Regions from separate parts of the Halanaerobium hydrogeniformans genome, predicted to be linked through region 4. Evidence: riboswitches for the same ligand, from Rfam matches in the RefSeq annotation. Region 4 holds a riboswitch; each other region holds the start of a gene.

Region 1 (7,354 bases), 930 kb from region 4:
CCCCCTGTTCCACTCTGATACAGGTGAAAGATAACCTACAACCCTTGAATAAACCTCGCATTTTTGTTTTTTAGCCATTATTAGCCTCCTTTTATTGGTAAAGTTACATCAAATCCAAATATTTCACTTCTATGGTTAGTTAAGGTTTTTTTAGTTTCTAATTCTAACCACCGATAAATATTTTTCAGCTATTTTTTTAAAGTTCTTTAATTCAGCAGGAGAAAAAGATCTTCTATTTTTAAGTTTTGGGTCTAAAGTGTTGACTGCTTTAAAATTTTGAATATAATATCTATCTGCCCCCTGAATGATTTTAGCTATTTTTTCAATTTCTCTTTTATCATGCCAACCTGGAACAACAGTTGTTCTAAATTCATAGTTGACGTTAGAGTTTAAGATCAAAGAAAAAGTCTTCTTTAGTTCAGGTACTATTTTTTCTGAACTTAAATCAGAATATTTATTCCAGCTCTGTTTAATATCAACTGCCAGATAATCTATTAAATCTTCTTTAATTAATTCTGCAATTGTTCTTTGGTTACTGCCATTACTGTCCAGTTTGATTTTTAAATTATGTTTTCTTTTTATTTTTTTAATAAAATTCTTTAAATCAGGCTGTAAAGTTGGCTCACCACCACTAATTACAACTCCGTCTATCAACCCTTGTCTTTTATCTAAAAAATCAAAGAAAATTTCTTCAGGCATATTTTCTTTTTCTGCTTTATTATTGATTAGCTGACTGTTATGGCAATATCCACATTTAAAATTACATCCCCTTGTAAAAACAACTGCAGAAATCAGATCTGGATAATCAATCAGTGAGGTTTTTTTTAACCCAGCCAGTTTCAATTTTATCAAGCCTCCTGCTCAGATTCAGATTCTGCTTCACATTTGGGACAGTAATAATGTTCTCCTGCTAAATATCCATGTACTGGACAAATACTAAAAGTTGGGGTTATTGTATAATATGGAAGTTGAAAATTCTCGGCAATTCTTTTAACCAATTTTTTGGTGCTTTTTATTGATGGCATTTTTTCCCCTAAAAATCCATGTAACACTGTATTATGAATAAAAACTAGAGTGTTTTTACCTGCTAAATAATTATGATTCAGCTGGGTTGTAAGGTCATAAAATTGATTATCTTCAACGTCAATTTTAGTAATCTCTTCGACCATTACAACAGGTAATTGACGTTTTATTTTTTGAGCAAGTCTATCATTTGACTGTTCAACTTCGTTATTTTGAATTTTTCTTTCTAAGAAATCAAAATGAGGAATTGTTATACTGTAATGATTTTTCTTTTGCTTTTCACAAAGACTTTTTTGAATCATAATCCCAGCCATTGTGAAAATTTCCAGAATATCATCTGCCATTTTTTCTGAACAGCTTTCATATCGGGCACTGCCATTAACTGGATCTACTTCTCCTCTTCCATCTATCAGACCAAAAAGTAAGCTATAGACATTTTTTTGTGTCAACTGTTCTGTAATTGTTTTAGAAATACCTTTATTTCTTTCTTTTGCTCCTTCATTAAATCCATAATCAAAAAGGAATTTAACCGCTTTTTCTTCTTTTGTAGTTAAGTGATATCCATTATTATTTTTTCTATAATTTATAATTTCACTATCTGCATCAAAATATTTTTCCATGATTTGTAGAACTTTTAAGATTATTTTTTTGTCATCAGCAAAAATATTTATTTGATATTTATTACTTCTGTTTTCAGCTTGAGAAGTTGATTTACAAAGGCTAATTACACCTCGATCATAAAAATAGCCTAAAAACCACATCAAATCTTGATCCAATTTAGAATAAATATCCGGGTAAATGTTATAGTGATTTTGTAATATATAATCTCCCTTTTTTAACTGATCTGCTCTTTTTTCTGTAATCTTATATTTTTTATCTAGGTTTTCTCCACTTAAAAATAATTTATTGTCGATATCTTTAACTAAGATTTCATTATCATCTGCAGATTTTAAATTTGCTAAAGCTACCTTTTTTTCTGTTATAGGCTCCAACACAAAAAATGGATGCCAGTCACTTGTAGTAATATCAAGATCTTTTTCAGCTTTAATTCTAATTTTATCATGTCTGCTAACATCTATGGCAACTGCATCAGTAATTAAATCCCATTCTGATCTATGATACTCTTCATTATAACTTAAGGCCATAATAGGCTTTAAATTTTCATAATTTTTAACGATCTCTTCTATTTTCATTAATCCTTTATCAGTTAAAACCTTATTTCCTTTCTCAATACAGCCTCCTGTATATTTAGACTGCAGTTCATCCTGTAATTCAAGGGCAGTAAATATATCATCTGTCAAATTTACAGGTAACTGAGTAGAGTTTGTATAATAAGGATCTGCACCTTCGTTAATTACCCTGTCCTCATTTGCAGAAATAATGCTGTCACCAAATTTTTCTTTATCAAGTCTGGCAAACCTATATGCTGTTCCCTCAGCAGGAGTAGCTTCTAGATTATATAAATTATCAGTTTTTTCCTGATATTCCTGTAGTTTATCCCGCATTGCATCCATCACTTCTAAAGCAAACTTTTGTCCATCCTGGGAAGCTATATCTTTATCCATAAAATTAAGTAGAGCCTCATTCATTCCATTTAATCCTATTGTGTTGAAATGATTTTTCCAGTATTCATCAAAACGTTTTTTAACATCTCTTAAATAAAATTTAGAATATGGATATAACCCCTGTTCTGTAAGATTTTCAAGTACTTTTCTTTTGATTTCAAGACTGTCTTTAGAAATATCCATTAATCTATAGACACGATTGATAAAATCAGCTTTATCTGCCGCCAAATATCCAATTCTTGGCATATTTAAAGTAACCACTCCTATACTTCCTGTCATAGGATTAGCGCCAAATAAACCTCCCCCTCTTTTGCGCAGCTCTTTATTGTCAAGACGTAATCGACAACACATAGAACGAGCATCTTCGGGATTCATATCTGAATTGATAAAGTTGGAAAAATAGGGAATTCCAAATTTTGCAGTCATCTCCCAAACGGGATCAAGCACCGGATTATTCCAATCAAAATCATCTGTAATATTATAGGTAGGAATAGGGAAAGAAAACATTCTGCCTTTTGCATCACCATCCATCATCACTTCCGCAAAAGCACGGTTAAACTTATCCATTTCCTCCTGGAATTCTCCGTATGTTTTTGATTTATATTCTCCTCCTATAATTACTGACTGTTCTTTTAAATAATTAGGTACTTCAAGATCCATAGTAATATTTGTAAAAGGAGTCTGAAATCCAACCCGGGTAGGGACGTTCATATTGAATAAAAATTCCTGCATTATTTGTTTAACTTCTTCATAATTAAGATTATCATAAGCGATAAATGGTGCCAGATAGGTGTCAAAATTTGAAAAAGCCATTGCCCCTGCAGCCTCGCCCTGGAGCGTATAATAAAAATTTGTGATTTGGCCTAAAGCTGTCTGAAGATGCCTGGGTGGAGAACTTTCAATTTTTGTTGGTACACCTCGAAAACCTGTCCGTAAAAGATCTTCTAAATCCCATCCACAGCAATAGACACTCAGGTTTCCTAAATCATGAACATGCAAATCACCGTCTTTATGTAATTTCTCTATTTCATCTGAATAAATTTGCTGCAACCAGTACTGACCTGTTACCTCTGAAGCAATAAAATTATTTAAGCCCTGCAGAGAATAGCTCATATTAGAATTTTCATTAACTTTCCAGTCACTTCGATCTAAATAATTATCCATAATATTTACAGCATCTGCAAATAGTTTTTTGGTATCACGAAGTTTAGAGTGCTGCTCTCGATAAAGTATGTATGCTTTTGCAACATCGGCATAACCTTTTTCTATTAATACTTTTTCTACTAGATCTTGAATTTGTTCAACCTCAACTATCCCGCCATCTTTGAAAAATATTTTAAGATAAGAAATAACTTCTGAACAAATTTCATCTCCAATTTTATCATTATTGCTTTCTACAGCTTCTGCTGCTTTAATTACTGCAGCTTTAATTTTATCAGAATTAAAATCTACTTTTTTGCCGTTTCTCTTTTTTACATATTTTAAGGCCATCCTTATATCCCCCTATTTATAAAATAAACATTTGTTTACAATGACTGTAATATTTACTTATTCTTGACAGAATTAATATTTCCTGCGTCAAAAACAAAAAAGAAAATCCCTTCCGAAAAATATCGCAAGGGAGTCATAAGAGCAAAACTGAATTTAATTATCTTTCACCCCTCTCATATCCCGTGAGTATCTGGTGATTAAATATGGCAGGTCTTCCGGCTTGGTTTGCAAAGCAGACCCTCTTCCCGGTTTCCCAGTGAGATAACAGTCTTTTTTTAAACCTTACGGCGGCGGGACCGCAGAGGACTTTAACCTCTTTCCCATTTTAATGCAATTATTAATTTTCGTTTTAAACACCAAAACAATAATTACAACCTATATTTAATAATATTAAATTTTTAATTGTTAGTAATTTCCTAAAATTTCTTCCAACTTATCTATATCTTATAATATTTGTTATCTAAAAAGCAAATTAAGTTTGCTTTTTTAAAAAATTATAAGATAAATGACCTTAACAATAATTGAAGTACACCAAAAATTCCTCCAAACCATCCATATTGTTTTAATTGATTAAAATAATGGCCGGCAAAACTATTAAAAGTGCTTTCAATTTCAGCAGGATCCATTTTTCTTATTTCAGCAGAAGTTAATTCTTTTAATTCTAAGCTCTCAACAATTTTTTCAGAATTAACAATTAAACTATCTATTCCACTCTGCAAAAATAGTTCTAATAAATAATTTAAACTTTCTCTGTCCATTTCCTTTTGTAAATGACTTATGAAATCAGACACTAAAGCTATTGTTTCTTCAGCTATGCTTTCGAGCGTTTCTTCTTTTTCCAAAATTGCACTCAAGTTATCTATAATTTCATTTATTGATTGAGATGATATAAAATTTCTTTCTGCAAAATTTAAATTCTCAGTAAAATTAAGCCATGTTTTTTCTGCTTTTACAAATTGATTATTATTAATCAGGTATTTAAATTGATTTTTTATTTTTTGATCTGAAAAAATATTTTTTAGATCAACTAAAAGTTTTAATTTTTGTTCAAGGCTGAATTGATTTTTTATAAATTTTTCTAATTCAATTTTGTTTACTTCAAAATTAAAATTAAATAGCTCTTTTTCTTCACCTTTAAGCAAAGCTTGACTAAGTTTTTCTATTTCAGTCTCATTTAAAAATATAAATGTATTTAAAAAATCTTCACCTTTAGCAGAATTAAAGAAATAAGTTGCTGAAGATGAAAAATCAAAGCTGCTTAAACTCTCAAAGCTTTTCTGCTCGAGATCTTTTAGATAGCTTTCTAAATCATTTTTTATATTTTCATCTTCTTCTGCAAAGAATGCTGGCAAATAATGATTAAAAATTCTTTTCCCAACTGCATCAATAAAGCCATCCAAATCAGCCATTAATATTGCTCCAGAGATAAGAGTGTTTTTAAGAATCCCACCTTTTTTAGCTTTCTCAAACTCTATTAACTCATCTTTTTTAAATTTTAGTTTCTGCAAAATATTCTCTTCCTCTTTATATAAAAACTCTGTGGCTGTTCCAAAGAGATCATCTTTATTTTCTTGTAAATAAGAAAAAATAAGATCATTTAAATCTAGCTTTAAATCAGTTCCAAAAAGTTGTGGGACAAGATATTTGGCAAAAGGAAAAATCTTTTTATCACTGATAATTTCTTTAAAACGATGAGAGCTTAAACTCAAAGTATATTCCCCTGCCAAAGCAGTAGATACTTTCTCTAATGAAAAAATATCCTGTCCTATCTGAGCAGTGGAAAAATTAATATTTTCTTCCTTTTTATTTAAGAATTCAAGGCTTTTTTCCTCTAAACTGATAATTTTAATTTCATTTTCTAGAACATTAGCAAGCTTTGTATTGATATATTTTTGCAAATCTGCGTTTCCTTTGGCTTTAGGAATTTGCTCAAGCGAAAAATTAATTAACTGTTCTGCTATTAAACTATCCTTGTTTTTTAACAGGCTGAACAAAAGCCGATAATCCTGCTCTTTAAAATACTGCAATCCTTTATCGGTTATTTTAGCCCTATTATTTTCTAACAATTCTGCAGCAGAGTTTGCCTTAAGAAGTTCTTTTTCTACAAAAGATCCCATAGAATCAGCAAATCTATTTCTATTTTTAGCCACTACTCCTGGGGTAAAAGGCATTTTAAAAGAAGCAATATATTTTTCCTGATAGGGGTTAAAAATCATCCAAATAGCTAATACATTTGTCAACCAACCAACTCCACCATATAAAACAGCAGAAGATACATAATCAACCCAAACTGGAGATGCAGCCATCAAAGCAGCCTCAACACCTGTTAGGTTGAATATCATTCCAGCTGCAGCCCCAAGTAAAGCTCCTAAATAAGTGATAGGTTTCAGTTCTTTACCCATGAATTCCTCAATTGCTTTTTGTACTTCCTGATCAGAAAGTTGATTAAGATTTGCAGAAGCTGTTTGAGCTATACTCCCTTCAACTATTTCTGGTAGATAATTGTATAAAAAAGCACATAGCTCATCAGTTAGTTTAAGAATATTTTTTTTATCTTTAGAAAAGTCTTTATATAAATCTCTAAGCTCCTTATTTTCTATTTTACTTTCTAAATCTAAAAATCTGTTTTCTAATTGCCCAGAAATTATTTCAGTATTATTTTTAATGAATTTGTTTAGATATATCAAGGCATTTTCATTAATATATTTAAATAAAGAATTAATAAATTCATAATTATTTTTCAAATTTTCTAAGATCAAATTTTCAAGATAATCAGCTTTTAGAGAAAAATCTTCTGCTTTAATTACCTTTTCTAAAGGCAAACCAAAAATATTTTCTATAAATAGCTTTAATAATTCTGGATCTGAAAGGGTGTTTTGGATAAATGTAAAAAGCAGATTAAATAATTTACTTTCAAGATTCTGGTTTTCAAAAAAATCTTGAGAAAATATTTCTTCTAAAGATTTAGTGTTATTTTCTTGTAAAAAGCTAAAAAAATAATTTTCAATTTTTTCTGTTATACTATTTACTTTGATAAAACTGCTAAATTGAGATAATTTTTTATTTTTAATTTCCCGGATTAGTTTTTCACTAAGACTATTATCTTTAGAAATCGAATTATTTATATAATTTATTATTAATTCAGTCGGACTTCCATATTCATCCATGTTTTCTTGATATTTATTATAGATAGCAGAGCGACTCATTGCTTTGAATCCACTATTTAATTTAATTTCTTCTTCAACTGCTGTAAAAATCATTTCTTCAATTTCATT
Region 2 (7,354 bases), 890 kb from region 4:
TTTCGTTCATTTATTCCTGATTTAAGCATTGTTACATCTGTAATAATATCTGCACCTTCTCTGATAAGCTTTTGAGCTTTTTCAGCAGCTCCCGGTGAAAAACTCACCTTAGTTGCTAAGTCAGTATCTGCAGATGCGTGAACTACTCTTTTGATCGTCTTTCTTTCTGCCTCTGTACAGTTTAAATTTCCAATTTCTTCATCAATCATTCTCATGCTTTTAGCTTCTATTTCTCTAGGATTATTTTCTTCCATCATTTACCTCCTTTAAAAGCAGGGGTTTTTTTACTTTATTTTTCAATCCCCTTACGCGCTTTAATGCCTTTTTTAAAATAATGTTTTATCTCTTTCATTTCTGTAACAAGGTCTGCATATTCGATCAATTCTTCTGCTGCATATCTTCCGGTGATTACAATCTCAATATTTTCTCGGCTTTTTTCTAGAACAGTAATTAATTCACCAACAGAAAAAAGATTATAGTGAACAGCTATATTCGCCTCATCAAGTATTATAAGATCATATTCTCCTTTTTCTAGTAGTTCTTCTACTTCTTTTAAACCCTGTCTAGCTGCTGTTTTATCTTTCTTTGAACTCTTTCCTTTTATAAAATAATTATGGCCGTACTGTTTTAAACCAATGTTTTCAATTTTTGATATACTTTTTAATTCACTGTACTGCATTCCTTTAACGAACTGGGCAACAAACACCTTTTTATCAGCTCCTATTGCTCTAAGAGCTAAGCCTAAGGCAGCTGTTGTTTTGCCTTTCCCACATCCAGTATAAACATGTACCATAGCTTTCATAAATTGATCCTCCTTGGGGCATTGCAGGCAGAAATAAATTCTCTCAAATGCTTTTAGTTCTCAAAGATTATTTTATAAAATGATTCCATATCAATATATTTTCTAAACATATCTGCCAGATAATTATAATTTTCTTCTCTAATTTCTAAGGCGCTTTTGTTATCACCCTCAGGACGACTTAAGCCTTTCTTTTTAAAAAGATAGATTATTAAAGCTTTTCTAAATTCATCATTTTTGAAAATATCATGAATATATGTACCCCAAATATTACCTTTTTCATTAATCGCACCATCAGACTGGCTTTTTGATTCAAAATCTTTCATTTTTCGCTGAAGTCTAAAAACAGGTTTAACATTAGAATCTCTGATAGTTCTACCCTGATGAATTTCAAACCCACTTAGATTTTTAAAGACAAAATCAGTTTCGAAAGGCAAATTCTTTGCTGAACTAGCTGTTATCTGATTTGTCACTTTTTCTGCTGCTAACACTGTTTTAATATTAAGCAGATTCAAAGCTTTTATACTCCTTGAACTTATTTCAAAATTTTCAGGATCTCTAATTTCTTTACCAAGCATCTGATAGCCACCACAGATCCCGATTATATCTTTACCTTTTCCGGCAAGTTCCTTTATTTTATCAGCCATTTTTGAGCTGTAAAGATATTTCAAATCTTTAATAGTTGTTTTGCTCCCAGGTAAAATGATTAAATCAGGGTCAGCAATTTCTTCTACCCTTCTGATATAGCGGAGCTGCACTCCTTTTTCAGCCTTAAAATAATCGAAATCAGTAAAATTAGACATCTGAGGATAGGCAACCACTACAATATCAAGCTGATCATTTGCACTGTTAAAAACATTGTTTTCTAGGCTATCTTCAGCCGGAAGATCTAGATCTTCTAAATATGGCAAGACACCAAGTACCTGCTTAGAAGTGTGTTCTTCAATAAGTTTTACTCCATCTTCAAACTTTTTAGGATCACCTCTAAATTTGTTAATTATAATCCCTTTGACTCTCGCCCTTTCTTCTTCAGTTAGGAGTTCAAGAGTTCCAATAACAGAAGCAAAAACTCCTCCCTTATCAATATCTGCAATTAAAATCACAGGAGACTCTGCAAGTTCAGCAGCCTTCATGTTAACCAGATCTTTATCTCTTAAGTTCACTTCGGCAGGGTTCCCACCACCTTCAAGTACTATCACCTTATAATTATTCTTTAATACAGTTAGGGATTCTTTTATTATCTCAAGCAATTTATCCTTAGAGGCAAAATAATCGGCTGCATTCATGTTTTTATATAGTTTTCCCTGCAATATTACCTGTGAATTATTATCTGCATTTGGCTTTAAAAGAATTGGACTCATCTCTACAATTGGCTCAACCTGAGCAGCTTCTGCCTGGACTGCCTGGGCAACCGCTATTTCTTTAGCATCTTTTGTAATCCAGGAATTTAAAGACATATTCTGTGATTTAAATGGTGCCACAAGATATCCATCCTGAGCCAAAACTCTACAGGCTGCTGCTGTAATTATACTTTTCCCGGCATCTGAGGCTGTACCCTGAAACATAATCGCTGCTGTCATAATTAACTCCTTTTGCTTAATTCTAAAAGTTTATCTACATCTACCTTGCTTTCCACAACATCTGCTAGCCTTTCAAGTTCTTTCTGTAGGTTTTCTTGATAAGAATTTTGAGAACCTGTATTTGCTTGATCTAAAAAAAGATTCTTCTTATCTTTTAAATAATTAATTAAAGATCTGCGAAAACCATCATTGTCAAACAGACCATGCAGATAACTACCAAAACAGTTGCTTTCAATAGCAAAAGCACCATCCATTATTTTTAATTTTTCTCCAGAGCGTTTCTGCAGCTCAAATAATGGCTTGCTCTTTTCTAAATATTTTGTGATTCCCATATGAATCTCATAACCCTTTAATTTTTCATTGAAATCAAAACTAGAGAAAAAATCTGTTTTTTCTAAATTCTTATTCAAAACTGCTTCAACCTGGTGGGTTGTTTTACTTGCTAAAAATTCTGTCTCAATAGGAAGCAAATTTAAACCTTCCATTTTTTTGCTGCCACCTTCTGTCTGCTGTTTATCATAAAGATTGCGGCCAAGCATTTGGAAGCCTCCACAAATACCCATAATCAGTGTACCTGCCTTGGCAGCAAGCCTTATCTCTTTAGCTAAGCCTGAACTCTTTAAAAAATCTAAATCTTTAGTAGTTGTTTTAGTACCAGGTACAATAATCAAATCAAAACTATTTAATTTTTGGGGTTTTGCTATATATTCTAAGTAAACATCAGCTTCCATTTTCAAACTATTAAAATCACTGAAATTAGAAATATGAGGCAGCCTTATTATTCCAATTTTTATCTTATCATTACTATTTTTTTGATTTATTTTTTTAAGAGATGCTGAATCTTCTTCAGGAAGATTCAAATCTTTTAGATAAGGAATTACACCAAGAACTTCTTTGCCAGTATATTCTTTTAAAAAGCCAAGAGCGGGTTTTAAGAGCTCAAAATCTCCTCTAAATTTATTTATTAAAAGTCCTTTGACTAATTTTTTTTCTTTTTCAGAAAGAAGCTTTAAAGTTCCTACCAGGGAAGCAAGTGCTCCACCTCGATCAATATTGCTGATCAACAGGACAGGAGAATTATAGATTTTTGCTGTAAACATATTTGCAAAATCTGGGCCACTGCGGTTTATTTCAGCAGGACTACCAGCTCCCTCAATAATTATAAGCTCATTTTCCCGGCTCAATTTCTGCAGAGAATTTGTGATCGTTTCTGCAAAAATTTCTCTATAATCTTCTTTTCCTTGAGAGTAATAAATATTTTTATCTGCTTTTCCTCTGATTATAACCTGGGTCTGGCCATCACCCATGGCTTTGATCAAAATTGGCTGCATATCTACCTCAGGCTCCCGCCCGGCAGCTTCAGCCTGCAGTGCCTGGGCAATACCTATTTCTCCTCCGTTTTTTGTCACATATGAATTAAGCGACATATTCCAGGCTTTAAAAGGAGTAGTTTTTATTCCCTTCCGATTAAAAATCCTGCATAAAGCTGCTGCAAAAAGGCTTTTACCAGCATCTGAGGAAGTAGCTTGGATCATTATTGTACCTGCTCTGTTTTTCACAACAATCTTCTCCTTTAGCTATACTTATAATAAGATTTGTTAAATCTTTCACCTTTATTTAAGTGAATTACCAAGCAATTTAGATAAAATTAGAGTCATACATTATGGAAATTTTCTAAAAACTAAGAGAAAAATAAAAAAACTCAACCCTAAGGTTGAGTAAAATGATAGCTAATCATAAAAAATATGATTTGCAAAGAAAATAAAATGCTTATAATTAAACTTTATGAGCACTATTAATTCCTGTTTCCCGAGGATTAGATAGAAATACAAAAGGCAGGTCTCCTGACTCCTGACATTAACAATTAAATTTATATCCTTCCCCAGTAAATACTGAGTGGATGTATTTAAATTTAATCTGTCAGTTACAGTGGCGGGCCCGTACAGGTTTTTCACCTGTTTCCCTATTCTCTTTCAGCCGTAACTGAAAGCACCTTGATGTATTATTATATTTGATTTTTTGATATACTAGTAGAAATATTATTAGAAAAATTATTGTTATCTATTTTACTTTATTCAATGCTTTTAATAAATATCCTGCAAAAAAAATCAAATTTATTTAAAACTGCCAAGAAAACTCCATCCAAGCTATGCATTAGGTGGAGATGAATTGGCTATTTATTCTGATTTTCAATATACTTTTTAATTGTCTCAATAGTAGCACCACCAGAAGATACAATAATGATATTGTAGACTATAAACAGAATGATAATTGTTATTTAAGTCTCTATCCATAAAAATCAAACCTCCATTTTTTCTTTTACAAGCAAACATATGTATGATATAATTATAGTAGGATGGAGGTGAAAAATCAATGCGATTATCATTTAAATTCAAGCCTAAATTAAGCCATAAGCAATTAGTAATAATTAATGAATTAGCCTGGCATTGCTCTAAATTATATAATACAGTCAATTATCAGATTAAAAATAATAAAGATGTAAAAGCTGTCTATACTGAATTAGAAACTAGATATAAAAATAACTGGCATAATGACTACCTTCACTCCCATAACAGACAGCAGGCATTAAAGCAGTTAGCTCAGGACTGGAAAAGTTTTTTTAATTCTCTCAAAGATTATAAAAAGAATCCTCAAAAATATAAGGGTCAGCCAGGATCACCTAATTTTAAACATATGAACAGTAATCCCTGTGAAATAATTTTTACCAATCTGGCTATTAGAATTAAAGATAACAAATTACTCTTATCCTTATCTAAAAAGATACAATCTAAATATAATGTGAAGGTCACTAAAGCTTTTAATTTATAATACGCAAGGAAAGCTTTAGTATGACCGTATTCGATTTGGCCGCTGTTCAGTAGATCTGGAAAAAATAAATAAAAGTAACTATGATAAATCCAGAAGAATTACTAGAGGTCTCTTTAAAACTAACGAGGGCCTATTAATTAATGCTGATCAGAATGGTAGCTTTAATATACTTCGTAAATATCATAACGATAAATGTATTCTCAGACCTATCAAAGAGGCGAGAGATAATGGATTTGTGGACAATCCTTCAAGATTAAGGGTATCCTAAACTATTAGGAGCAAAACTTAAAAGCCAAACATCTTGTAAACTGACCTAGTAATATAGGTTGAACTTTAATCTATATGAAGCAGTTAGAAGCTCCATCCGACGCGAAGCTAGTATCTCTTTTGATGCAAATCTTGGTTTTGATTTAGGTGGAGAGGTTCACTTAAAATTATTAGAGTATAAAAGATTTAGCTTTGTCAAAACAGCTACTTCTCCAGTAAATTTAATTTCTGTCAGAGAATTATTCTCAATCTGAAACTGCCAGAATCTCTTTTTTGGTACTGCCATTATTTCTGTTAAATAAGTTTTAATAACTCCACCATGGGTTACTACAATAATTTTTTTATCCCTGTGTTTTTTTAAAACACTTTTAAAAAAGCGATTTACTCTCTCAGTAAAATCACTTATCTTTTCTCCTCCAGGAGGATTATTTTTTAAAAAATCTTCTTGCCAGGCCTTAAATTCATCAGGATATTTCTCTTCTATTGATTTAAAGTCAAGTCCTTCCCATTTACCAAAATCTAATTCGCGGATTTCTTTACTTTCAATTATTTTTTTATTCAGCTTATCTGCGATAAAACCAGCTGTATCTTTTGCCCTTTTTAGATCACTACAATAAATATAATCATAGTTGAGATCTTTTAACAATTCTGCATTTTTCTTAGCATTTTTTATACCTTTTTCGTTTAATTCTGTATCGCTATGCCCTTGAAAAATCAATTCTTTGTTCCAATCTGTTTCTCCATGTCTAATTAAAAGCATTTTTGTTGCCACTATTTTCACCCTTTGCTCAGCTTAATCAAATTTTTTTACAGTTAAACCACTTCCATCAAGCTGTATATATTCTGCCTGAGCACACTTTTTACAATAATCCTGATTCTCTTTTTCTACTGCTTTTACTGCCATGATTTTTTCTCCACATTCCTGACAGTATTTATCTTCAAAAATTGGCGCATAATCAGGAACTTCAATTTCAATATCTCTTTCTACTTTAAAATATTTTGCTATATCTTCTTCAATTATTTCAAAAGCTATTTTTTTCCATAGTTCTTTTAACTTCTTTTCTTCAGCTCTGCTGCCTTCTCTTCTAGCAACAACTTTTTCAAAAAGTTCTTTTGCTTCAGTATAATCTTTTTCTAAAAATTTATCATTTTTAAGATAATAGCGGAGATTTCCACCCTCTCGGCTGACAAAAGTTACTGCTGTTTTACCAAGATCTCTGTAGATTAAAGCATTATTAGCAAAAGTTGCTCCACTGACAACTTGTATACCATCACTAAAACAGCTATTTGTTTCTACAACTGCAAGTAATTTTTCCATTCCTGCATCAGCTTTTTGCATTCTTTTTAAAGCATCAGCTGCTGCCAAAACTCCCAGGGCCAGAAAAGGACAATAATGACCATGAAATTCCCCTGCTTTTAATAAAAGCTCATCTATATTCTGATATCTTATCATTTTCTCTATTTTATAGCGAGGATTATTTTTCTGAAGTGATATAGAGGCTTCATCCATAAAAGAAGCATAAGGCTTAATATCTACCACCGGGGTTCCATCTATAGCATCAAGTCCATATACATATAGTTTATTCCCTTCTCTTTTTAATAGTTCTACAGTGGTAATTCCAATCCCACTTGCTCGGCGAGGACTTCGAGAAGCAAAAAGTCCTTTTTCTCCCCCAATTCTTCTTTTACTGATCAAGTCATATCCCTCTGATTTGTGAAAATAGAATAAAACCTGCAGATATTCATGTTCCTCAATTCCATATAGCCCATCTTCAAATTCTTCTTTCACTTCAATAATACTTTCGGTTTTTTTCATTTTATCAGGCCCAATCGGTTCTTTATATTTACTTTTAACTTTTGCAATCTCTGTTAAATTCAC
Region 3 (7,354 bases), 1.2 Mb from region 4:
CATCAGCACTCTTTCCCTGCTTTTATAGGGGGTCTGCTCCATTTTTTTTACTACCGCTTTAAGACTTTCTTCATTGCTTCTGCTTTTTAGTTTTTTAAAGCCAATATAATCAAGCATTAATTTAAATAACTGTACTGCTTTACTGCTTTCCGACTTTAAAAAATTATCTAACTCCAGCAGTGAGATGGTTTTAAGCTCCATCAGTGAATCATAAAGCTGCTCTAAATCCCTGTTTTGATATTTATCCTCTTTGAGAACTTCTAAATTCAGCTCTTTTAAATAATCTATCAGATCATCAATATTATTGATCGTTTTTAAAGTTTTAAGATCAGAAATTATCCGTTTAAATTTATCATTATCCAAATAATTTATTTTTTCTCGGTCAAGATATACATATTCATAATTAGAAAAAGATTTCAAATCCTGAAGATCTTTTTCATTCAAGTTATAGTAAAGCTGGAATTTTTTATTATAGCTGCTTTTAAGCAGTTGATTTAAGTCAAGCTTAAAACCATCTCTATTGATCTTAAAGCTCAAGCTGTTTTTATAAAGCTCCTCTAAAAATCTGTAAATACCGCTCTCTTTAAAAGATAAAAGTTTTTCAAATTTAATCAATTCTGGAGAAAGTATATTCTCCAAACTATCTTCTTGATCACTCAAATCTATTATTTCAGTTATATCTGTTTCCAGATCGATTTTTGCCAGGGCATTAACTAACTCCAGTATTCTTTCTTTGCTTTGATAGATTTTTATCTCAGTATCAAGACTTCCAGGGAAGCTTAAAGCGTTCATCCTCAACTTATTTTTGTCAAAATCACTTTCTTTAAGCTGTAAAATATGGGTGATATTTTTACCGTCATTTTCTAAGCTTTGCAAAAGCTCTTCCTCAAAGTTGTTGAAATAAAGGATGTTGATAAAATTAATATGCTTAAATTTATCAATATATTGAGTCGAAAAGTTCTTAAAATCTTTTTTTAAATTTCTATCAATTAAATTATTCTCCTCCAGATAAGCCTCATATCTTTTTCTTATCTCTGCAAATCTCTCCAATCTTTGCTGCTGCCACTTTGCCTGTAGTTTAAATTCAGCTGGCTCAAGTTTATGTTGACTTAAAAAATCATAAAAATGAAAGAATTCATATGCTGTATCTATGCTTTCAGAATAATTATCTATCTTAAAAAATTCTTTATCTTTCTGACTTAAAATACCATAAAAAATAAGTTTTAATTTGTCTTCTTTGATAAGAGTTTTATCACTGAAAAACAATTTATCCCATAAATCTTCTTTCATTATAAATAGACTATCAGAACTGAAAAGTTCTTTGTTTTTATCATAATAGCCCTGAGCTTCAACCATTGTTGCAAAGTTATCAAAAACATAAACAGCCGGTTTTTTTAAAGAAACACTTTCTTCTATTAGATCTTCTCCATAATCTAAATAATTAAATTCCAAACTAAACATCTCCTTTTCAGCTTGGTTTTTACCGAATTTCAAAAGATTAATTTTACTTCAACTATAATTATAACATACTCTTCTGACAGCATGGTGTCATAGCTAATTAATTCCTCAATTAACCAGTAAAGTCCTGCAATTTATATCCAAAAAATATAAAACCCCATCTACTTTGATTGAAATTCCAGTAGATGAGGCCATTGAATTTAACATTATTCTTGAGCTGCTCTTTTTTAAGCTATAGTTTAACTATCATTTCTTTGAGCTCACCGGCTCTGTTAAAGCCATCGATCAAATTATCAGGCAGATTTTTTAAACCCTGATCGGCACCAAGGATCATTCCAATTATCATTGCCCGAGCGGCAGTATCCCCACCTGCCCTGATGTTTACAGAAAATGCTTCTACAGGATCAGAGTAATTTAAGAGAACATCAAGCACAATCGGGAATCCCTGGGCAGTAGAACAACCCTGTCCTCTTTTATCTGCCATTTTTACTACTTCGTCTTTTGAACTGATATTTTCAAAGAGTTCACTGATATAATCATTTACATCCTTGTTATCGAGTAAAGCCTTTCTGTAATCTTTACCATTTAAAATATCTTCCATAACCTCATAGATATATTCAGAACTCTGCTCTACTATCTCTCCATTATGGGTTAGATGTATCTGAGCTAAAAAATCCTCTTTACTTATACTATTATCAAGAAACATAGGGGCACTGCGGGCCAGACCTCCCAGCTCTACATTTTCTGTACCAACAAGACTATCAGATCCTTTGAATTTCTGCAGGGCATCCTTCATCGAATGGTCCATAAACATCTCATTTTCTTGAATATATTCCATCCAGTCTTCTCTGAATTTTTCCAGCTCAAAACCCTCATTATTATAAATCGATTTCAACAGAGCAAAAGACTGCTCACCATAATGGGTGAAGTCTCCAGCCTTTTTACCTTGATGAAATTTAGCAATCTCAGGTGAGGTGTACTCGGTTATTCTACCTGGAAAATGTTTTTTTGCTTTATCTGTATCATAAACCCAGTGGGAACCTAAAGAAATTGCGTCTCCAATCAAACTTAGATATATTGCTGACAATCTATTCTTATCCATCATTAGACCCTCCTCAAATAAATAATCTATGCTATTTCAGATAGTATTATACTCTTCTATCAGAAAAAATTAAATTAAGCTTTTTACAATTTCAATATTTAACACTGAGTTAAACTACATTTATTTAATAGCTTAAAGTTCTTTTTCTCTGATCTCTAATTCTACTAATCTCAAATTAGCTAGCTTATCGTGCTTAGCTTTTTCTTGTAGCTCAATTAATTTTTTAGAATGCTGACTGGAAAACACTGAAGCTTTATTTAAATTAACGAGTTGATAACCATCTTTTTTGTCAGCTTTTAAATAACCCTGTTCAGATTTTAGAGCATAGAGCTGCATTATTTACCTCCTTTAGATTTTTGCCAATAATCTATCCAGCTTTTTTAATCCCTTTTCAGGCTCTGAATTCTGCACCTGAACCCATTTTTTAAGCTTATTAATTGCTTTACCTGAGTTAATGATCTCTTTGGCTGCCTCATAGGCAGTTTTAAGCTGATCATGATAATCCATTAGATAAAAGATCAGAGCTGTATTGAGGGCTATAATATCTGAGCGGGCCTTTTCTCCCCCACCTTTTAATACTTTAATCAGCTCTAAAGCCTCACTTTGCCTATCCTGGCAGGGAAGAATATCTTTGCTACTTGCTTTTTCTATCCCCAGACTTCGTGGATCAATGGAGTACTCTTTGAGCTGACCTGTTTCATCAATTTCAACCAGATGATTTCTGCCCAGAGTTGAGGCTTCATCCATCCCGCTTATTCCATCTTCTGCTAAACCATGAACTACTATGGCCTTTTTATAACCTATTTTGTGCATGACTTTTGCTACCGGTTTTAATAGCTCTCTGCTGTATACTCCCCGAACCCCATATTTCGGATAAACAGGGTTCGCTAAAGAAGCTGCAATATTTAAAGTTGTGCCAAAGGAAATTCTGGCAAGTATCCTGCCTAAAGCCGTAGGGTGTATTTTAGAGTCCATACCATTTAAGACTCCAATTCCAACTTCTTCGATGCTTTTTACTATAAGTTCTGGGGCACACTCAACTCCAACCCCTAATTCTTCTAAAATATCGATTGTACCACAGTTAGAAGTGATCGCTCTTGAACCATGCCGGGCCATGTTTACACCTCCAGCTGCTGCAACGATTGAGGCAGCAGTACTGATATTAAAAGTATTTAGCTTATCCATTCCTGTCCCACAATTTTCTACTAAAGGCTGTTCCAGCTGAGGAGTTAATTTGATGGTATCTAAATTATAGATTGCATCCCAGCTTCCAGCTATTTCCTCTACCGTTTCTCCCTTTGCTTTTAATGCAGCTAAAAAAGCTCCCTGCTGCATTTCTGATTGTTGGTCTAAAAGCACTTGAGTAAAAAGTCCTTCCATCTCTGCTCGGGAAAAATCCTTTCCTTCGATTAATCCACTTATACTTTGGCCAAACTGCTTGCTGTTTACTACTTCATTCATCATCCATTTCCTCCTTCATTTTCTTTGATGATAACTTTGATTGTTTCTTTATTTCTTGCTTTTTCTACACCTTTAAAAATTTCGTTTAATGAAATTTGATCTGTTATCAATTTTTTTACTGCTATTTTTTGCTTAGCCATCAGCTTTAAAGCTTTTTTATTCTGTTTAACAGTACAGCCATAAGCTCCAATTAAAGCCATTTCACCATAATGAAATAAGTTGCCATCGATCTCTAAGTTTTCTTTGCCATCAGCAAAACCCGAAAACAATAAGATCTTACCCCGCTTATTTAATAATCCTGTTAAAGAATGATCAACACTTACATGACTTGATGCCAAAACTATCAAATCAACCCCCCGGCCATCAGTCGCTTTATTTACGATATCATGCCATGCCTTTTCTTCAACATTAATCAAAGAATCAAGCTCTAGAGAAGCTGCAAAGTCCAGCCGTTTAGCTAATTTATCGGCTAGGATTATCTTTTTTGCCCCATAACTTTTAGCCAGCATTGCCTTTAAACAACCGATAGGACCTGCTCCAATTATTAAAACACTCTCATTTTCAGTAAATTGAGCCAGTTCCAATCCATTAATACAGCAGGCTAATGGTTCGGCAAAAACCGCTTCAGAAAAACTTAAGTTATCAGGAATTATATTTAAAACTCCAGCTTTGATGGCTTTCTCTGGAATAGCTATGTACTCCCTAAAACCACCATCTACAGTAAATCCAAAGATCTCAATCTCCTGACAGTGGTTTGTAATCCCCTGCTGACAAAAATAACATTCCCCACAGACTATACCTGGTGCTATTTGAACTCTATCTCCTTTATTAAATTCTTTAGTTTCACTTTCAACTATAATCCCTGTGATCTCATGGCCTAAAACTCTGGGGTAAGTGAGTGCTTTATGGCCTTTATCGATCATTTTTAAATCAGCACCGCAGAGTCCACTTGCCACTACTTTAATTAAAACACCACCTGGTACAATTTTTGGTCTGGGCAGATCTCTTAGTTCTAATTGTTTTTTTTCGTTTAATATTGCTGCCTGCATAATTGGCCTCCTCATCTAGTTTAGTTATTAAAATCAAAAAAAGTCCACAACTCCCTTAAGGAGCTGTGAACTTTTCCATAATTCACTAGCAATTTAAATAAACTGCAGATTAAATAGGCAGGTTTCCTGGCTCACGACCTTAACCTTTCACCTTCCCCGATTATTTTAATAATCAAGTGGTAATTGAAAGACCCTTTTATCGCTTACAGTGGCGGGACCGCACTGTCACAAGCAGCACTCAGCTTTAACTCATGCAGATTTCCCTTTTAAAGCAGTCAACTTAAAAATTTTCTTTTTGAATTAACCGCTCACCCATTTAATTATATTTAATTTTTAATCAAAAATTCCTAATCTAAAAAAATATTATCATAATTTAAAAACTATTACAACAACTTTTAAATAATTTCTAGCAATTAAGTTGAGATTCTAAAAGACCTTTTTAATATATTCCAGTCTAGTTGTCATCTGTTTTAAAAGTAAATCAACCAGGGTCAAAGCTGTCATAGCTTCCACCACAACAACAGCTCTCGGTACTATTACCGGATCATGACGACCGTGGATATTCAATTCAATATTTTCTCCAGCTTTGTTGACCGTCGATTGTGTTTTCTCTATTGACGGAGTAGCTTTAACCGCAGCTCTTAAAACTATTTCACTACCATCAGTTATCCCACCTAAAGTACCACCGGCATTGTTCGTCAGCTTGCTTATTTCTTGATCCTCATCGTACTGATAAAAGTCATTGTGCTGATGACCTGTCATCTCAGCAGCTTTAAAACCACTCCCAATCTCAACACCTTTTACCGCTCCAATCGACATGATTGCCCTGGCCAGTAGAGCATCACTTTTATCAAAAACAGGCTCTCCCAGTCCCTCTGGAATGTTTTCAACCCTGCATTCAATGGTTCCACCTGAGGAATTATTATCTTCCATCAGCTCTGTTAAGTATTTTTCGGCTTTTTTGGCGGCTTTCTGATCAGGCATATAGAGAAAATTATCCAGCCTGGTTTCAATCTTTGTGTTCTCGGGATCGATCTTCACCGGACCTATAGAGGCAGTATATGCCCTGATTTTAACTCCCAGTTCCGCCAGCACTTTCCTGGCAACAGCTCCTGCTGCTACCCTGGCTGCTGTTTCTCTGCCTGAAGCCCGACCACTACCCCGGTAATCTCTAAAACCATATTTTAGATCATAGCTATAATCAGAGTGTCCGGGTCGATAAACATCTTTAAGCTTTGTGTAATCTTTGGAACGCTGATTTTTATTATATATTATAAGAGAAATCGGGGTGCCTGTTGTTTTAGCTTTGAATACCCCTGATAAGATTTCTACCTTATCTCCTTCTTTTCTTGGGGTTGTAAAAGGAGATTGCCCGGGTTTTCTCCTATCTAAATCAGACTGTATATCTTCTTCATTCAATTCCAGGCCGGCGGGACAGCCATCTATAACTACACCAAGGCCTTTGCCATGAGATTCACCCCAGGTTGAAATTTTAAACAAATCACCTAATACTGAACCTGACATCTTTAAACACCACCAAATCTATTTATGATAGCCTTAAGACTATCAAGAAGTTTTTCACTCAGTTCTTCAATTTCAATAATACCCCTTGCCACTGCAGAAGCTACTACCATATCTAGTTGGCCGTCATTATTATAGCGTTTGAAAATAGCCCTCGAGATTTTGACATGATAGATGTAGATCTCATGGTCTAATTCAAAGACATTCATTTTTTTATCTTCCCATTCTTTAAATTTCTCCTGCAGATCTGAAAGTTCATTTTCCAGTTCCCTTTTGTGGGCTATTTTTGCTAGTTGCCTGATTTCTTTTTTTAAATCTTTACTATAATTCTGCATCTTTTTCTCCTTTTAGCATCATTATTTTAATATCTCTGCTTAAACAATCTTCCTGATCCAGCCTTCAGGTGCTTCAATATCTCCCAACTGGATTTGAGTTAGTGTATCATAGAGCTTTTTAGTAACCTCTCCCATTTCTTCCATACCACTTGGGAAGGTGATCTCTTTATCCTCATTAACCACTTTTCCGACCGGTGAGATAACTGCTGCAGTACCACAAACTCCACATTCTGCAAATTCCTCTAATTCTTCGAACTTTACAGGCCGCTCGCTTACCTTTAGACCAAGCCTATTTTCAGCTATATAAAGGATTGATCTCTTTGTTATGGAAGGAAGAATAGTTTCTGACTTTGGTGTAACAATCTCCTTATCCTTTGTTACAAAGATGAAGTTAGCTCCACCTGTTTCTTCGACAAATGTTCTAGTTT
Region 4 (7,354 bases):
GGCAGCTGGAATTGTAATTAATGATTATAGAGATGGTAAATTAGGTAGAATAACTTTAGAAAAACCTGCAGAGGTGGATGAAGATGAAATATCCTGATTTTGATGAGCTGACAATTAAAGAGATAAAAGATTATACTAAAGATTTAGAAACTGATGATAGTCTGATAGAATTAGCAAACATTTTGTCAGAAGACGAGCGAAAAGGTGTAAAGAGAATTGCCAAAAAATTAAAAAATAAGCTGGCCAAAAAAGAAGCAGTAATTGCTAAATGGGTCAATATGAACTCACTTCAGGAAAAATTAGAATCTAATGGTTATCAGGCTGTGATAGGGATTGATGAAGCAGGGAGAGGTCCACTTGCTGGCCCTGTGGTTGCAGCTGCAGTTCTACTTGATTCAACAAAACCAATTTATGGTTTAGATGACTCTAAAAAGCTGAGTCGAGAAAAAAGAGAAAAACTGCTTGAAGAAATTAAAAAGAAAGCTAAAGTTGGAATAGGTCAGGCTTCCAGTAAGGAAATAGATAAATATAATATTAGAGAAGCAACCTTTGCAGCTATGAAAAGAGCTGTAAAAAACCTATTACCTCAATTAGAAGAAAAACCAGATTTATTATTGGTTGATGGCAATACAGTTATTCCCGATCTAAAGATCGATCAAAAAGCTGTTATCGATGGTGATGCAAAAATTAATTCTATTGCTGCAGCTTCAATAGCTGCAAAAGTAAGCAGGGATCAGATAATTTTTGAATATGCAGAAGAATATCCTGAATATAATTTTAAATCAAATAAGGGCTATGGAACAGCAGAACATATAGCCGCTTTAGAAGAGCATGGGTCATCACCGATTCACCGCAAATCATTTGGTCGAGTCCCTAAATAAAAGGAGGAAATATAGAATAGTGAATACAAAAAGAATGGCCAGAGGAGCTGCTATTACGGCTCTTTATGTAGTAATTACATATTTTTTAGCACCGATTAGTTTTGGACCACTACAGTTTAGAGCTGCAGAAGCTTTAACCCTTTTACCGATAATTTTTCCCGAAGCAGTTCCAGCCTTATTTTTAGGTGTACTGCTGGCTAATGTCATTGGTGGATTAGGTATGGTAGATATCATTGGAGGTAGTTTAGTCACCCTTTTAGCAGCTTATGTAACTTATAAATATCGAGACAGTATAATTGCCTATTTAAGTCCAATAGTCTTTAATGCATTTTTAATTAGTATTTATCTGCACTTATTATTTTCATTACCGTATTGGTTAACCGTACTGCAGATTGGAGTTAGCCAGACATTGGTAATTGTACTTTTAGGTTATCCGATGGTAAAATATTTAAAAAAATACTATGATTGATTAATACAACATTTTAGAGTTTTCTGCCAGCCAGCGAAAATCAATTGCTTCGATCAGATCTTCTTTTTTGATGTTATGATGGCTTTTTAGATCGGCAATTGTTCTGCTGACCCGCATTAAACGAATATAGCCCCGCATGGACAAATTAATTTTTTTAACGGCATCTTTTAATATTTTTTGAGCAGATCTTTTTAAACTACAGTATTTTTCAATATCTTTTAATTCTAATTCTGAATTATTTTTTAGTCTACTATTTTTATATCTTTGAGCCTGCATAATGCGGGCATTTTTTATTTTCTCCTGATAATTAATCAATTTAGTCTGACTGCTTTTTAAAAGTATTTCTTCACTTTCTAAGGGAGGTACTTCTATCTGCAAATCAATTCTATCTAAAAGAGGTCCTGATAATTTTTGTTGATATTTAATTATATCTCTTTCTGAACAGCTACAGCTTTTGTTTTTCACTCCTGCATAACCACAGGGGCAGGGGTTCATAGCTGCAATCAACTGAAAATTTGCCGGGAAAATATAGCTGCCATTGTTTCTGGCTATTTTGATCTTTTTTCTTTCTAAAGGTTCACGTAAATTGGCTAAAACTGCAGCTTTAAATTCAGGTAGTTCATCCAAGAAAAGAACTCCATTGTGTGCCAGTGAAATCTCACCTGGTACAGGTATTCTACCACCACCGATCAAAGCGGCTGAGGTAATTGAATGATGTGGAGCAACAAATGGTCTGTATCTTTTTTTAAAATTTAATTTTTCTAAATTATCGCTGACACTGTAAATCGAAGCAGTTTCTAAAAGTTCTTGACTGGAAAGAGGTCTTAAAAGTTTCACAATCGAAGCTGCCAGAATGGTTTTACCACAACCTGGTGGACCTACAAAAAGTAGATTATGCCCTCCTGCAGCTGCAGTAATTAGAGCTCTTTTTGCATTGTGCTGGCCCCTGATAAAATTAAGCTCAAAATAATTATCCTTTCTATTAACTCTATTTTTTTCTTCAATATCCCGCGTAAAAAAATTATTATTTTTAACTTTGATCAAATCAGTTAATTGACTTAAATTATAAAGAAAATAGCTGTCTATATTCTCTATTAATTCAGTTTCTTTTTGATTTTCAGCAGCTAAAACTGCCTCTTTAATATTATTTTTTTCTGCTTCGATCAACATCGCCAGCACACCTTTAACCTTATTTAAATCTCCATTTAGATTTAATTCTCCAGCAAAGATTTTCTTTTCCCTATTTTTTATCTTTATCTGACCAGAACATTCTAAAAGTACAGCAGCAATAGCAAGATCAAAGTGGGATCCATATTTTTGAATATTACCTGGAGCAAGATTAACCGTTATCTTTTTGATCGGCCATTCAAAACCTGAATTTATAATAGCTGAACGGACCCTTTTAGCTGATTCTTTAACAGTCTTTCCTGCTAAACCGACAATATGGAAACCCGGCAGACCACGAGAGATATCAATTTCTACTCTCACTATTTCTGCCTTAACACCACTTATAACAGCAGAATGGACAAAAGAATACATTTTTATACCTCCAGATAATCAATCAATGATATTTTTAAAATGTTTGAGCTCATCAGCAGTTTTATCTATTTTATTAATTTTAATGGCAATTAAATCAAAGCGAATGTTATCAATTTCTTTGTCATTCTCTAAAAAATAGTATGAAGCAGTATTTTTTAAATGTTCAATTTGAGTATAATAAAGATTTTCCGCCAAATAGAGGTAATCTTCTGAGGTTCTGCTTTTGACTTCTATGAAAATAGTGTAATCATCTTTTTGAGCAATAATATCAATTTCGCCAAAATTATTCCTGTAATTTCTCTCTATAATCAAATAACCTTTGTTTTTTAAATGCTTTGCTGCAATATCTTCACCAAGTTCTCCGATCTGATTATGTAAAGCCATTAAAACACCTCCTAATAGATATATTATATAATTATGTAAATATATAGTAATACCTTCTTTTTATTGCAAAATAATTAAAATATAAGCAAAAAATATTCAAAATTGCTGTAAAATAAAATTGATAAATTGAAAATAACAAAAAATTCACACAAAAAAACAAATATACAATAGATTTTTTTAGAGGATTTTAGCCTTAAATAAAGAAGATAATAAATAGAGTTTAATACAATCAAATAATGTTCTCTTTTTAGGTGCTTCATTCAGAAGATAATAGGGAATCAGGTGAAATTCCTGAACGGGTCCGCCACTGTTAACTAGTATGGTGATTTAATACCACTCAGAAATGGGTTTGGGGAAGGTAAATCACTAAAGCTATAAAGTCAGGAGACCTGCCTAAAGGGAAAACAGCCATCTTCGAGACAGGATTGGTTGTGGGCTATGTATTTTTCGCACGAAGACACCCTCAATGTACCTGGGTGTCTTTTGCTTTGGAAATAGCTTTTTTTTGTCTTAGGTGGCTGTAAGCATAACAAAAAAACAAGGAGGAATAGTAAATGTTAAAAAGGGCAGTTTTAGTTTTGCTTGCAGCATTATTAATTTTTGTTATACCAGTTGGTGCGCAAGAAGATGTCATTGATCTAGATGAAGTAGTAGTCACAGCAAGTAGATATGAAGAGGCAATTATGGATACTCCAGTAAGTATTGAAGTTATCAGCCAGGAGGATATAGCACAGAGCAATTCTCAAAATGTAGCTGATCTATTAAATACATATACAGGAGTTTCTATAACTGATTTTGGTGGTCCAGCAGGAGCTAAACAGGTAAATATTAGAGGAGCCAGTGCAAGTCAAGTTTTAATTTTATTAGATGGTCAGCCGATCAATGAACCCCAAAATGGTGGTTTTGATTTAGGTTTAATACCTACCAATAATATTGAAAGAATAGAGGTTATCAAAGGGCCTGCTTCAGTAATTTATGGTGCAAATGCCATGGGTGGAGTAGTTAATATTATTACTAAAGATATAGAAGTTGAACCACAAACTAGAGTTTCTTTGAACTATGGTTCTTATAATAATTTTACTTATGAACTTTCACATTCACAGAGATTTGATGATTTGGGAGTATATTTATCATATTTAAATAGAGATTCTGATGGTCTTGAAGATGGAGAAAAATTAGAACAGGAAACTGTATTCGCCAGATTAAATTATCAGCTCAGTAATCATTCTGATTTAACTTTTACATTTGAGGATAATACTTCTGATAAAATAATTGGTGGCAGTGTTCAAGATGATCATTTTCAAAATCTTAATTTGAAATGGAATACTCAAAAAGAAAATAGAGATACATCTGTTAGTGTTTTTAGAAATTATCAGGAAAGATTATATCCTAGTGACGGTTCCAAACATGAAAGATACCAAACTGGTTTAAATATAAATAATACTAATTATTTTGATAATCACATTTTAAATTATGGCTTTGAGATAAAGGAAGATGATGTTGAGAGTACAGATATCATTGGAGGTCAACAAAAAAATACCAATAAAGCTTTATATATTCAAGATGACTGGGGAATTAATGATCAGCTTAACTTAAAAATTGGGGCTCGCTATGATGATCATGAAGAATATGGTTCTGAATTAAGCCCGCAGATTGGAGCAAATTATAAGTTGAGTGATAATTACAGTCTGGTTGCTTCTGCAGCTCAGGCTTTTAGAGCTCCTACTTTTGATGATTTATATGGTACTTATCCTCCTAATCCTGATTGGTTTTTTCCTGGCTTTGAGGGTAATCCTGATTTAAAGGCAGAAACTAGTGATAATTATGAGATAGGTTTAAGATTTAACTTTCAAAATACTTCAGGTCAATTAAGTTTGTTTCAAAGAAAAGTTGATAATTTAATCACTAGTTTTGAAGATAATGGAATTAATACCAGAATAAATATAGAAGGTACTTCTGAATTTAAGGGAATAGAATTAGGACTTGATAGAAAATTAGCAGAAAATATTAACACAAAATTAAACTATACTTATTTAGATGCTAGAGATCAAAATGATAATCGTTTAGCTAATCAACCATATCATAATGCAAAACTTAGCCTAAATTATAATGATCAAGTTAATAGAATTTCCTTAGATGGTAGATTGGTTGCTGGTCGATTAGATATGCCAAGCTATTTTGTCTTAGATTCTAGATTTAGCAGACCATTAGAAATAAGAGAAAGAGATTTTAATATGACATTCTCAATAAATAACTTATTGGATAGGGATTATCAAGTAGTCAGTCCTTTAGATATGCCTGGTCGTAACTTTATGTTAAGTTTAGGAACTTCATTCTAAATAAATTTGAAAGGGTGATGATAAGATGAAAAAAGAAGATAAGTTTGTTTTTGTATTAAGTTTCATATTATCATTATCCATGCTCTTTCTGCTAGAAGCCTGCCCATTCAGGCTTCTAGCCAATGATATTCAGGTAGTTGAGAGGGAAGAGGTAGAAATAGAATTATTATTATCTGATGCAGCAGAGCTATTTGAAGAAGAAGGTGGTTCTGAGGCAGCAGAGGATAGTGATTCTGCTTTAGAGGAAGAGATTGCTCAGGAAGATAGTACTTCTGAGGCAGAAGTAAGTGAAGAAGTTGAACCTGAGCCAGATAGAGAAACAGAGACTCAATATGAAGAAACTGAAGAAGAATTAGCTGAAGAGCCTGAAGAAGTGGAAGAAAGACCTGAAATCGAAGAAGAACCCGAAGAAGAAATTGAGGAAGTTGAAGAAAAGCCAGAAGTTGAGGAAGTAGTTGAAATCGAAGAAGAAATAGAAGAAGAGCCTGAAGAGCTTGAAGAGGTAGAAGTTGTAGAAGAAGCAGAGGTTGAGGTAGAAGAAGAATTAAATGAAAGTGAAGAAGAACAGCTTCCAGAATGGGTTTTAAATCAAAATGAAGTAGAAGAGCCAGAAGAAAGTGAAGATGATTCATTTGATTTAGACAGCTATCTGGCTGAATTAAGAAATAATAATGATGATGCTGATGATGAGGAAAATGAGGTTGTAGACGAAATTGTTAACAGAGAAAGTGAAGAAGTTGAAAGTTCTCAGCCTGCAGAAGAACAAATTGAGAATGGTGGCTCTGATGATACAGACAGTGGAGAAGATGAAATATATGATCTACGTGAAAATGGTCATTCTGGAATAGATAGACCATCAATAAGAAATCATAGAGCACCTGAATATCCCCCTCAAATGAGAAGAAGAAATATTGAAGGCAGGGTTATCTTAAGTCTTAAAATAGACCAGGATGGTAAGACAAGTGAGTTTGAAATACATGACAGTTCTGGTTATGATGCTTTTGATCAGGCTGCTTTGAGTGCAGTTAAAGAATGGGAATTTGAAGCTGCAAAATTGGATGATCAATTTGTAAGTGTAAGAATCACACTACCAATTCGATTCGAACTCGATTAAATGGAGGAATCATAATGATTGGAGAGTTTATAAATAAAGCAGGTATTATAGCATATCCCTTATTACTATCTGCATTTTTAGTTATTTTTATGGTATTTGAGAGATCTATAATATATTTTCTTAAATACAGAAGCATTAAAAAAACCAAATATTTAAGAGATATTAAAGAATTCTATAATGATCAGGCTGATGAAGATAATTTAATTGTCAAAAACAAAGGTATTACCGCTCAAATATATAATGCAGTTCTTTCTAAAAAACCGGTCAACAAAGAGCAGTTTCAGCTTTTTATGGATGCAGAAGAAGTAGATAAATTACCAGAATTAGAAAGAGGTCTTGGTTTATTAAACTTTTTAGCTCAGGCATCACCTACTTTAGGTTTATTAGGTACTGTAAGTGGAATGATTAACACCTTTCAGGTACTTGGTATTGGTGGAAGTCCTGAACAGATGGCAGTTGGTATTTCAGAAGCATTATTTACAACTGCGGCAGGTCTGGTTATTTCTTTACCAGCTTTAGCATTTTATCACTATTTTTATTCTAAAATTGATAAACTTGTTAATCAAATGGATAATTTGCGCTTAGAAACCAAAAACCTGCTTTATAATGGTTATAAAAAGGAGATTGA

Evidence for each region. A riboswitch is a leader RNA that binds a small molecule or an ion and turns the genes downstream of it on or off. The one in region 4 is predicted to bind cobalamin.
Region 1: linked by a shared signal. The riboswitch ahead of HALSA_RS12695 (ribonucleoside triphosphate reductase) and the one ahead of HALSA_RS06855 (TonB-dependent receptor plug domain-containing protein) in region 4 are both predicted to bind cobalamin.
Region 2: linked by a shared signal. The riboswitch ahead of HALSA_RS11305 (cobyric acid synthase) and the one ahead of HALSA_RS06855 (TonB-dependent receptor plug domain-containing protein) in region 4 are both predicted to bind cobalamin.
Region 3: linked by a shared signal. The riboswitch ahead of HALSA_RS01375 (alcohol dehydrogenase catalytic domain-containing protein) and the one ahead of HALSA_RS06855 (TonB-dependent receptor plug domain-containing protein) in region 4 are both predicted to bind cobalamin.

The regions. Positions count from the first base shown of each region.
Region 1 covers NC_014654.1:2,451,851-2,459,204, forward strand. Annotated here, with positions in the region: partial or broken gene nrdD (anaerobic ribonucleoside-triphosphate reductase) at 1-66, opposite strand, end outside; gene HALSA_RS11470 (anaerobic ribonucleoside-triphosphate reductase activating protein) at 151-843, opposite strand; gene HALSA_RS12695 (ribonucleoside triphosphate reductase) at 849-4,079, opposite strand; cobalamin riboswitch at 4,268-4,455, opposite strand; gene HALSA_RS11480 (DUF445 family protein) at 4,574-7,354, opposite strand, start outside.
Region 2 covers NC_014654.1:2,419,177-2,426,530, forward strand. Annotated here, with positions in the region: gene HALSA_RS11290 (precorrin-8X methylmutase) at 1-254, opposite strand, end outside; gene HALSA_RS11295 (cob(I)yrinic acid a,c-diamide adenosyltransferase) at 290-802, opposite strand; gene HALSA_RS11300 (cobyric acid synthase) at 856-2,379, opposite strand; gene HALSA_RS11305 (cobyric acid synthase) at 2,382-3,938, opposite strand; cobalamin riboswitch at 4,197-4,392, opposite strand; gene HALSA_RS13080 (hypothetical protein) at 4,753-5,208, shown strand; gene cobC (alpha-ribazole phosphatase) at 5,633-6,247, opposite strand; gene tsaA (tRNA (N6-threonylcarbamoyladenosine(37)-N6)-methyltransferase TrmO) at 6,269-7,354, opposite strand.
Region 3 covers NC_014654.1:322,842-330,195, reverse strand. Annotated here, with positions in the region: gene HALSA_RS01395 (PD-(D/E)XK nuclease family protein) at 1-1,452, opposite strand, end outside; gene HALSA_RS01390 (ADP-ribosylglycohydrolase family protein) at 1,691-2,560, opposite strand; gene HALSA_RS01385 (hypothetical protein) at 2,693-2,896, opposite strand; gene trpD (anthranilate phosphoribosyltransferase) at 2,909-4,021, opposite strand; gene HALSA_RS01375 (alcohol dehydrogenase catalytic domain-containing protein) at 4,021-5,070, opposite strand; cobalamin riboswitch at 5,170-5,401, opposite strand; gene aroC (chorismate synthase) at 5,497-6,594, opposite strand; gene HALSA_RS01365 (hypothetical protein) at 6,597-6,926, opposite strand; gene HALSA_RS01360 (branched-chain amino acid aminotransferase) at 6,966-7,354, opposite strand, start outside.
Region 4 covers NC_014654.1:1,525,842-1,533,195, reverse strand. Annotated here, with positions in the region: gene ylqF (ribosome biogenesis GTPase YlqF) at 1-97, shown strand, start outside; gene HALSA_RS06875 (ribonuclease HII) at 78-881, shown strand; gene HALSA_RS06870 (QueT transporter family protein) at 901-1,350, shown strand; gene HALSA_RS06865 (YifB family Mg chelatase-like AAA ATPase) at 1,351-2,889, opposite strand; gene HALSA_RS06860 (YraN family protein) at 2,908-3,273, opposite strand; cobalamin riboswitch at 3,506-3,684, shown strand; gene HALSA_RS06855 (TonB-dependent receptor plug domain-containing protein) at 3,828-5,612, shown strand; gene HALSA_RS06850 (energy transducer TonB) at 5,638-6,726, shown strand; gene HALSA_RS06845 (MotA/TolQ/ExbB proton channel family protein) at 6,741-7,354, shown strand, end outside.